Regions from separate parts of the Streptomyces sp. NPDC005393 genome, predicted to be linked through region 1. Evidence: riboswitches for the same ligand, from Rfam matches in the RefSeq annotation. Region 1 holds a riboswitch; the other holds the start of a gene.
What was found. Region 1 has a riboswitch for S-adenosylmethionine ahead of ABZS71_RS08615 (aminotransferase class V-fold PLP-dependent enzyme). Riboswitches for the same ligand answer to the same signal wherever they lie in the genome.
Positions count from the first base shown of each region.

Region 2: linked by a shared signal. The riboswitch ahead of ABZS71_RS14665 (hypothetical protein) and the one ahead of ABZS71_RS08615 (aminotransferase class V-fold PLP-dependent enzyme) in region 1 are both predicted to bind S-adenosylmethionine.

Region 1 is NZ_JBEXFG010000006.1:65,799-70,003, forward strand. Features, by position in the region: gene ABZS71_RS08605 (rhomboid family intramembrane serine protease) at 1-322, shown strand, start outside; gene ABZS71_RS08610 (Lrp/AsnC ligand binding domain-containing protein) at 319-600, shown strand; gene ABZS71_RS08615 (aminotransferase class V-fold PLP-dependent enzyme) at 680-2,050, opposite strand; SAM riboswitch class IV at 2,208-2,325, opposite strand; TPP riboswitch at 2,402-2,495, shown strand; gene ABZS71_RS08620 (cytosine permease) at 2,487-3,869, shown strand; gene trpD (anthranilate phosphoribosyltransferase) at 3,953-4,205, opposite strand, start outside.
Region 2 is NZ_JBEXFG010000014.1:19,644-23,848, reverse strand. Features, by position in the region: gene ABZS71_RS14670 (DUF1877 family protein) at 1-100, shown strand, start outside; gene ABZS71_RS14665 (hypothetical protein) at 760-1,773, opposite strand; SAM riboswitch class IV at 1,823-1,931, opposite strand; SAM riboswitch class IV at 2,017-2,131, shown strand; gene ABZS71_RS14660 (DUF3293 domain-containing protein) at 2,177-2,659, shown strand; gene ABZS71_RS14655 (hypothetical protein) at 2,953-3,336, opposite strand; gene ABZS71_RS14650 (PP2C family protein-serine/threonine phosphatase) at 3,860-4,205, shown strand, end outside.

The DNA.
Region 1 (4,205 bases):
CTCCCAGACCCTGGTCGGCGCCTCCGGAGCCATTTCGGGCGTCCTCGGCGCCTTTCTGTGGCTCTTTCCTCAGGCCCGGGTGACCAGCCTCTTCCCGTTTCTCTTCTTTCTGCCGCTGCGCTTCCCCGCCTGGGTCGTCCTGATCTTCTGGGTCGCCCTCCAATGGCTCGCCGCCCGCGAGGCCGACGACGGCCCCGGCGTCGCCTATCTCGCCCATCTCGTGGGCTTCACGCTCGGTTTTCTCTACGCATGGGCCCGGTTCGGGCGGACGGCTAGAGTGGGCGGCGCAGCCAGGTCCAGCGAGGGAGAAAGCCAGCCGTGATCACTTCGATCGTGCTCATCAAGACCAGCGTGGACCGGATTCCGGAGATCGCCGAGAAGATCGCCGCGATCGAGGGTGTGAGCGAGGTCTATTCGGTCACCGGGGCGCACGATCTGATCGCGATGGTGCGGGTGTCGAAGCACGACGATCTCGCGGACATCATCCCGGGCCGGATCAGCAAGGTGCCGGGGGTCGCCTCCACGGAGACGCACATCGCCTTCCGCACGTACTCGCAGCACGACCTCGAGGCGGCCTTCGCGATCGGGCTCGACAGCTAGGCCCTCGACAGCCAGGCCCCTCGGCAAGGCCCTCGACAGCCGGGCCCAGGGGGCCGCGCCCCCCTGGGCCCGGCTCAGCTCAGCCCCGGGCCGGGACGCAGCGGCCGTCCTCGGTGCGGTAGGTCCACCGGGCGCCGTCCCGGACGAGCTCCCGCACGGCGCGTACGAAGCGCTCCACATGCTCATCCGGGGTGCCCGCCCCGAAGCTGACCCGGATCGCGTTCAGCGAACGCTCCCCGGGCGCCGCCTCGGGCGCACCGCACTCGCCCGGCTCCTCGGGCTCGCTGTCCAGCAGGGTCCGTACCAGCGGATGCGCGCAGAAGAGGCCGTCGCGCACGCCGATGCCGTACTCCGCGGAGAGCGCCGCCGCGAAGTGCGAGCTGTTCCAGCCCTCCACCACGAACGAGAGCACACCCACCCGCGGGGCGTCGTCGCCGAACAGCGACAGCACCCGCACCTCGGGCACCTCGGCCAGCCCCTCCCGCACCTTCGCGATCAAGTGCCGCTCGCGTGCCACCAGGCCCTCGAAACCGGCCTCGGACAGCGCCTTGCACGCCGAGGCGATCGCGTACACCCCGATCACATTCGGCGAACCGGCCTCGTGCCGGGCGGCCGTGGTGTGCCACTCGACGTCCACCCCGCCGGCCCCGTCCTCGACGCGCACCGCGACCTTGCGGCTCGCGCCGCCGCCCGCCAGATACGGCCGCGCCTCCCGCAGCCAGTCGGCCCGCCCGGCCAGGACGCCCGCCCCGAAGGGCGCGTACAGCTTGTGCCCGGAGAACGCCACCCAGTCCACGTCCGCCTCCGCGATGTCCACGGGGTGGTGCGGGGCGAGCTGGGCGGCGTCCAGCACGATACGGGCGCCGTGCGCATGCGCCACCGCGGCCAGTTCCCGCACCGGCCACAGCTCACCGGTCACATTCGACGCACCCGTCACACACACCAGCGCCGGGCCGCCGTCCCGGCCCGCCAGCGCCTGCTCCAGCGTCTCCACCGCCTGCCGCGGCGAGCGCGGCGCGCTCAGATAGCACACCCGCACACCATCCCGCCGCTCCCACGGCAGCAGCGAGGCATGGTGCTCGGTCTCGAACACGAAGACCTCCGTGCCCTGCGGCACCACGGCGGCCAGGAGGTTGAGGGAGTCCGTGGTCGAGCGGGTGAAGACGACCTGGTCGTCCTCGCGGCAGCCGAGGAAGGCGGCGACGTCCTTACGGCTGTTCTCGAACAGATCGGTCGACAGCTGCGAGAGATAGCCCGCCCCGCGGTGCACGCTTCCGTAGTACGGGGCGTACGCGGCGACGTCGTCCCACACCCGCCGCAGGGCGGGCGCGCTGGCGGCGTAGTCGAGCGCGGCGTACGTCACCTCGCCGCCGGTGACCAGGGGTACGCGGACATCGCTGCCCAGCACGGTAAGCGGCTCACAGGTGGCGACAGACGGGTACACGGACATGGCGAATCCTCCCGGGAGGGGTCGTGAATGCGGACGCGCGCGGGCGGAGGCTCGCCGCCGGGGCGCGGAAAAATGAGGTGGAACGGGCCGTCCGGCCCTAGCGCATTCGCTGCATCACGGAAGAACTCCCTCGACCACCAGGACCCCTAGTGCGAGGGGTCCGCGCTTGCCGCAGACCTCGCTGCCTGCGGCCTGGTCATCACCCGGGGCACCCCGCCACGGACGGAGGGTTGCCGGACAGCGGGCCGGGGCCGTAGTCGCTGTCACTCGTGACCTGGGCAGGAGTATGCCATGAGGGGATCGCCGCCCACAGTCCCCGGTCCGCATCCCGGACAGCTAGGGTGGGCCGCTGTACCGGACACGGGGTGCCCCGCGCGGGGCTGAGATCACACCCGTCGAACCTGAACCAGTTCGTACTGGCGGAGGGATGTCATCCATGTCAGCGCCGCATGCCCGCGTCTTCGACGGGCGGATGCCCGCCGCACCCGGTGATCTGCGAATGGAGGCGCGCGGTATCGCGCCGGTGCCCGAGGCCCACCGCTACGGCGGACCGGGACGGCTGTTCACCGTGTGGTTCGCCCCGAACCTCACCATGACCGGCGTGTTCACCGGCACCGTCGGCGTCACCCTCGGCCTGGACTTCACCACCGCGCTGGCCGCCGTCGTCCTCGGCACCCTCCTCGGCGCGGTGCCCACCGCGTACCTGGGCACCTGGGGCAGCCTCACCGGGACCGGCCAGCTGCCGCTGGCCCGGCTGGCCTTCGGCCGGGCTGTCGCGGTGCCCGGCGTACTGCAGTGGCTGTCCTCGGTCGCCTGGGACGCGCTCATCGGCCTGTTCGGCGGCGACGCGCTGGCCCGGCTGTGCGGCTGGCCGTTCTGGCTGGGGGTGCTGGTGATGATGGCCGTCCAAGGGGCGCTCGGCGTACTGGGCTACGAGGCCATCCACCGCACACAGAAGGTGATGACCTTCGTCCTCGCCGCGGCCTTCCTCGCCCTGGCCGTCAAGCTGCCGCACGGCGGCCACCCCGCCGCGACCGCCCACGGCGCCGACCGCGCCGGCGCGTTCGTCCTGACCAGCACGATCGCGCTGAGCCTGGCGCTGTCGTGGGCGCCCTACGCCAGCGACTTCAGCCGCTATCTGCCCCGCGCCACCTCCCGTCCCCGCATGTTCTGGTGCACCCTCCTGGGCGTCACCGTCTCCTTCGTGGCCGTCCAGGCACTCGGGCTGTGGGGAGCCGCCGCCTTCACCGACCAGACGGCCCGGGGCGTCGATGAGGTGCTGGGCGGCGGCACGGTCGGCGCGTTCGGCCTGCTGGCCGTGGCGCTCGCCGCTCTGTGCAGCAACGCCATGAACGACTACAGCGGCTCACTGGCCCTGCAGACCGTCGGCGTACGCGTCCCCCGCCCGCTCGCGGCGGGCCTCGCCGCCGTACTCGGCTTCCCGCTGGTGCTGTGGATGCACGCCGCCGACACCACCGCCCGCTTCCAGAACGTGCTGCTGTTCGTCGGCTACTGGATTCCCGGCTTCGTCGCGGTCGTGGCCGTCGACTGGCTCGCCCGCCGCCGGGGCGGCGCGCCTCTCGACCCGGCCACCGAGACCGCACAGCCCTGGTGGCCGGCGCTCCTGGCCTTCGCCGCCGCCTTCCTGGCGGCGGTGCCCTTCATGGACACCAGCCTGTACACGGGCCCGGTGGCCAAGGCCCTGCACGGGGCCGACCTCGCCTACTACACGGCGTTCCTCGCGGCGCTGGTCGTCTACGCGCCCCTCAGACTGCGACTGGTCGCCCTGCCGGAGGGGCTGAGTGCCCGGAAGGGCTGAGTGCCGGGGCTCGGCCCCGATCCCCGACCCGCCCTCCGGGCGTGTCCTCAATCGCCGGACGGGCTGGTTTTCCGGCCGCAGACCTACGCGTTGCTCGCCAGCACCCACCGCTCCAGCGCGCTCCGCGCCGCCCCCGAGTCGATCGACTCGGCCGCCCGCGCCACGCCCGCCGCGATCCGCTCCGCGAGCGGCTTGTCGCCGGCCCCCGGCTCCAGCGCCGTCAGCGCCGCCGCCGAGTTCAGAAGCACCGCGTCCCGTACCGGACCCGTCTCCCCCGCCAGCAGCCGCCGCGCCACATCGGCGTTGTACGACGCGTCCGCACCGCGCAGCGCCTCC
Region 2 (4,205 bases), on a different contig from region 1:
CGGCTCGAGCCGGCCCCGGCTCAGGCCGGAACTCACTCCCGCGTGGCCCCCTGCTGGGGTCACCCGAGACCGGAAGAGCGGGGCCACCTCAAGCGGTTGATGCCGCCGGTTTCCCACCTCCTCGACAGGACCGTCCTCGGGCTTTGTCTCGCTCCAGGTCGCCGTAGGCTTCGCCCCGGCCGCCATGGCCTCGGGGAAGGACTCGTGCACGAAGATCAGGCCTCGGCGGTACGTGGGATTTCGGCAACGCGAGGAGGACTGCATGGGCATGTACCCGATGAGAAACCCGGAGAACTGCCCCAAGTGTGGGCGCAACCTCAAAGAGGCTCCGAAACCCGTCAGGCCGCCCGTACCGGGATTTCCGGAAGATGCAGCCTACGGCGAAGATCCGGCCTGCGGGGGGCGCTGGCACGTCTGGGACAAAACCTCTCCGCTACGGCGCGAAGCACAGTTGTACGTAAGTGGGGGAGAATGACGGACTCCCACCTGCAGAACGCGTGCTGGCAAACCACACGACCCGAGGCGCTGGCGCGGCAGTCGTAGTTGTAGAGCGACCTGCGCGCCGAGCGGATGGAGTTCTACAAGCGCGCCAACAGCCGCCGAACGAGTGGTCCTGTGACCCCCTTGGCGGCTTCGTCGTGCTGCGCGCCTTTCTGTTCGTCCTGATCGTCGTTGGATTCGCGATCCGGGACCACATCTTCGGCGCACGACGGAAGACAGCCTCGGATGCCGGCGCGGTTCGTGGTGGCAGTGCCGCTGCTAATCGCTGGGTAGGGGCTGCTGAGCAGCGTCATCCTGCGTCAGCTTGGTCACGGCAACATAGGTGTGACGCTGCGAGGGTCGTTCGAAATCGATCCGGTAGCCGGCGGCGTGCAGCGCACTGTCGAGGAGGGTGAGGAGCCAGGCGGGGTCCCATTCCGTGACGTCCTCCAGCGGGTCGTCCAGCTGAAGGAACTCGTCCACCCAGACCTCCGACGCGTCGGCCCCCCACCACCGGTCGCTCCGGACGTCGTTGACCAGGAGATGCCATCCTTTGACCTCGTCGGGCACCAGGGTGGCGTACGCGCCCTCGTCCAGGACTGTGTCCTGGTGGCCCCAGCGTTCAGGGACGTGGGAGGCTTGGATGTAGTCGTACCAGTGGTCTGTCTCGCGCTCCCAGCCGTCGATCAGGGAGTATCCGGACTCGTGTAGTGCGGCGGTGCCGGCGTCGAGCAGCGCAGCGGTGTGTGCGGGATCCGATGAGTCTGAATGTGCCGCAGCCGCTGGTTGCCGGATCGGGATGGTGAGCACCGGGGTGTCACCCTCCGCGCCGCTGCCTTCCAGGGTGAGCTCCCAGTCTTGGGTGCTCCGGTGCAGGACGGCGCTGTGCGCGGGCACGACGCCGGGCACGCGATCCGGTTCGGGCACCCAGTCGAAGCCGTCCCCCAACGGGTCGTCTTCCTCGCCTCGGAATTCCTTGGCCGGCTCCGCGCGTGCCGTCCACCTCGGATCGAGGTAGGCGGATTCCAGAGGAACCTTGAGGGCGTGGTCCATGAAGGCCCAAGTGTCCGGCGACTGCGTCGGGTTGCTCTTGCGGACGAACAGGCGGCCGTCGGCGGCTCGGTAGAAGGCGATGTGCCAGCCCTCCTCCAGCCAGCGCGTGAGCAGCTCTCGCCGGGCGAGCTGCCCGCTGCTGTTGACAGCGGCGGTGGAGAACAGGGCATGGACCGCGGCAAGATCGAGTTCAACGAAGGGGGGAGGATCCTGGACGGGGTGGGCAGGCGTCACGTGCACGGCACAGTCCTTCCGGGGTCGAGGACCCCGGTGGCGCGCCGACCCCGGTGATCCGCTTTTCCCTGCGCGTTTCGCGCAGGGCTGGTCGTCACCCGGAGCACCCGCTGCGGGCGGGATGCTGTCCAGCAAGCCGGGGCTTCTCACTGGAGCTCATGACCGCAGGCAGGCTAGCGCTGCGGACGAGATGTGGCAATGCCTTCCCCTGCTGGACTTCCAGCCGGTTCCTGTGCCAGCATCCGTCCCGGTCACGAAGCCGATCGCGCCCCTGGACGAGCGTCGGCTGGCAACCTCGCCCACCGCGCAAGGTGCCCTCCAGGGAAGACCAGGCCCCCACAGCCCGTGGGGGTAAGCGCGGATCTCCCTGCCCGGCGGGTAAGGGGGTCCCTCTCGGACGGAGGCCCCCATGCCCGCTGACACACCGATCGCCCGAACGCTGCAGTGGACGCTCTACCAGCAGGCCGTAGTGGATATCGAACTGCCCGAAGGAACGGTCCGAGTGGCTCCGGCTCCGCGCGGGGTGACGGTCGGCTCGTTTCCTGTCCGTCACGAGGAGACCGTCCACGTCGTCACGGCCCACAACCCTGGCGGCTGCCTCGCATCCCGACTGGACAACGACCGCGCCCACCAAGAGCTGCTCGGCCTGCTGCGCCGACGTGGACTTCGGTGGTGGCCCGCTGTCGGGGGTGACGCGGAAGGCCAGCACACCGAGGACAGCGCAGCGGTCGTCGGTCTGAGTGACCACGAAGCACACGCACTCGGCCGGCAGTTCGGGCAGGACGCGGTGTTCGCCTGGTCGGCAACGGCATGGAGACTGCTTTGCTGCTTTGGAACCGAGGAGGCACCAATGCGCGGCTGGCAGGCAACCAGGCACTCCCCGGAGAACTGACCCCATCAGCCTCGACACTGACGGTTCGGGTGGCATTGCGACCTTCTCTTCGTGTACCTGCGTAATCGCGGTGCCACCACACTGCCGACGACCCCTCTTCGAGGACTGGACCGATGCCGCCTGCGCCGACGCCACCGAGCCCCTGGAAGACCCTCGCCTGGCAGATCCGCATCAGTGACGAATGGATCGACTTCAGGCACGCCGAGAAGACCGCCGGCGGCGATCCAGCTGGGCTTCTCCGCCAACTCATCCGCTGGTGCCGAGCGGGCCCGGCGCGCGCCGCCCACCGAGAATCAGGTATCTCCCCAGTGCTCCTCATCGCGATGAGGCTCTTCGCCGGGCGGATCCTTCGGTAGCGCCTCGTCGTCGGGGACCCGATGTGCGTCGCTTTGCAGCTGGCGTTGCACAACCGCCCGAGCTTCTTCACATTCTGTTAACTCATTTTCGCTGATCAATACAGCAATAGGGACCTCGTCGTCAGTGAACACGACCCGACTCCTGGAATCGGAGATCATGAAGCCCTGCGTTTCGCGGACTCCGTAGACCGATCCGAAGCGAGGCTCGGTGATGCGAAACCGCTCGGCGAGATAGTGAGCGGCTCCGTCTGGAAAATCGACGCCGGGCGTGAGCAACGCTTGCGGGACGGTCCAGGCACTGCAGCAACCGCCGCACAGCATGAGGCGGTCCTGTCGTCCAGGAGGAGTAGATAGACGCGGCGGTCGATGAGCTGCTGTGGGATATGAGAGGTGGGCACACTGCAAGGCTGCACGTGCGGCTATTTAAGTAGCGAGCGGTGTGCCGTCCTATGGGTGAGACCCTCACCCCACAGCGCCAGTATGTGATGCCGATCGAGGGGGTCCCGCCTTCGCAGGGTGCACAGGTTCCGGTGCATCACGGCATCGTTCTGGCGAGTGCGACGCATGTCGTGAACTGCAAAAACACTGCAGAGACGTTTGGGATCCTGTGCTGCAGCGTTTGGGGGCGTCGCACGGCATCAGGCCTGAGCTGCGACGACGGAATTTCCCACAGATCCCTGTGAGGAGATCGTGGGCAGGCGCGGCCCGGTCCCGTGTGGGCTCAGCCCATGCCCGGGACGAGACGGACGGCCCAGGGGCGGCGGGCCGCCGGCCCGCAACCAGCGGATGAGAGGGAAGGGACTGGCGCTCGGACCGGACCCGGGCGTAAGCAAGAGATGTGCACATGCGGCAGGGTCCCCCGGAACCGGGCCGGCCAGGGCGGCACAGCCATGGCCTGGTCGCGATTCCCCTGGCGCTCATTCTGCTGATCATGGTCGGCGATGTGCTGGCCCCGGCGAGCGTCCGGCTCAGCCCACTGCTGATCGCCGCCCCCGCGATGACCGCGTCGTTCGCCGGGCCCCTGCTCACCGGCTACGTCGGACTCGTGGCGGTGGGCGCCCAGATCGGGATCAATGTGTGGGAGGGCGCCCTGGCCGCGCCCAGCCGCCTGGCCGAGCTCCTCACCCTGGTTCTGGTCTCCGTGCTGATCGTGCTGTTCCGCTCCGTACTCGACCGCCACGCCCGTGAGC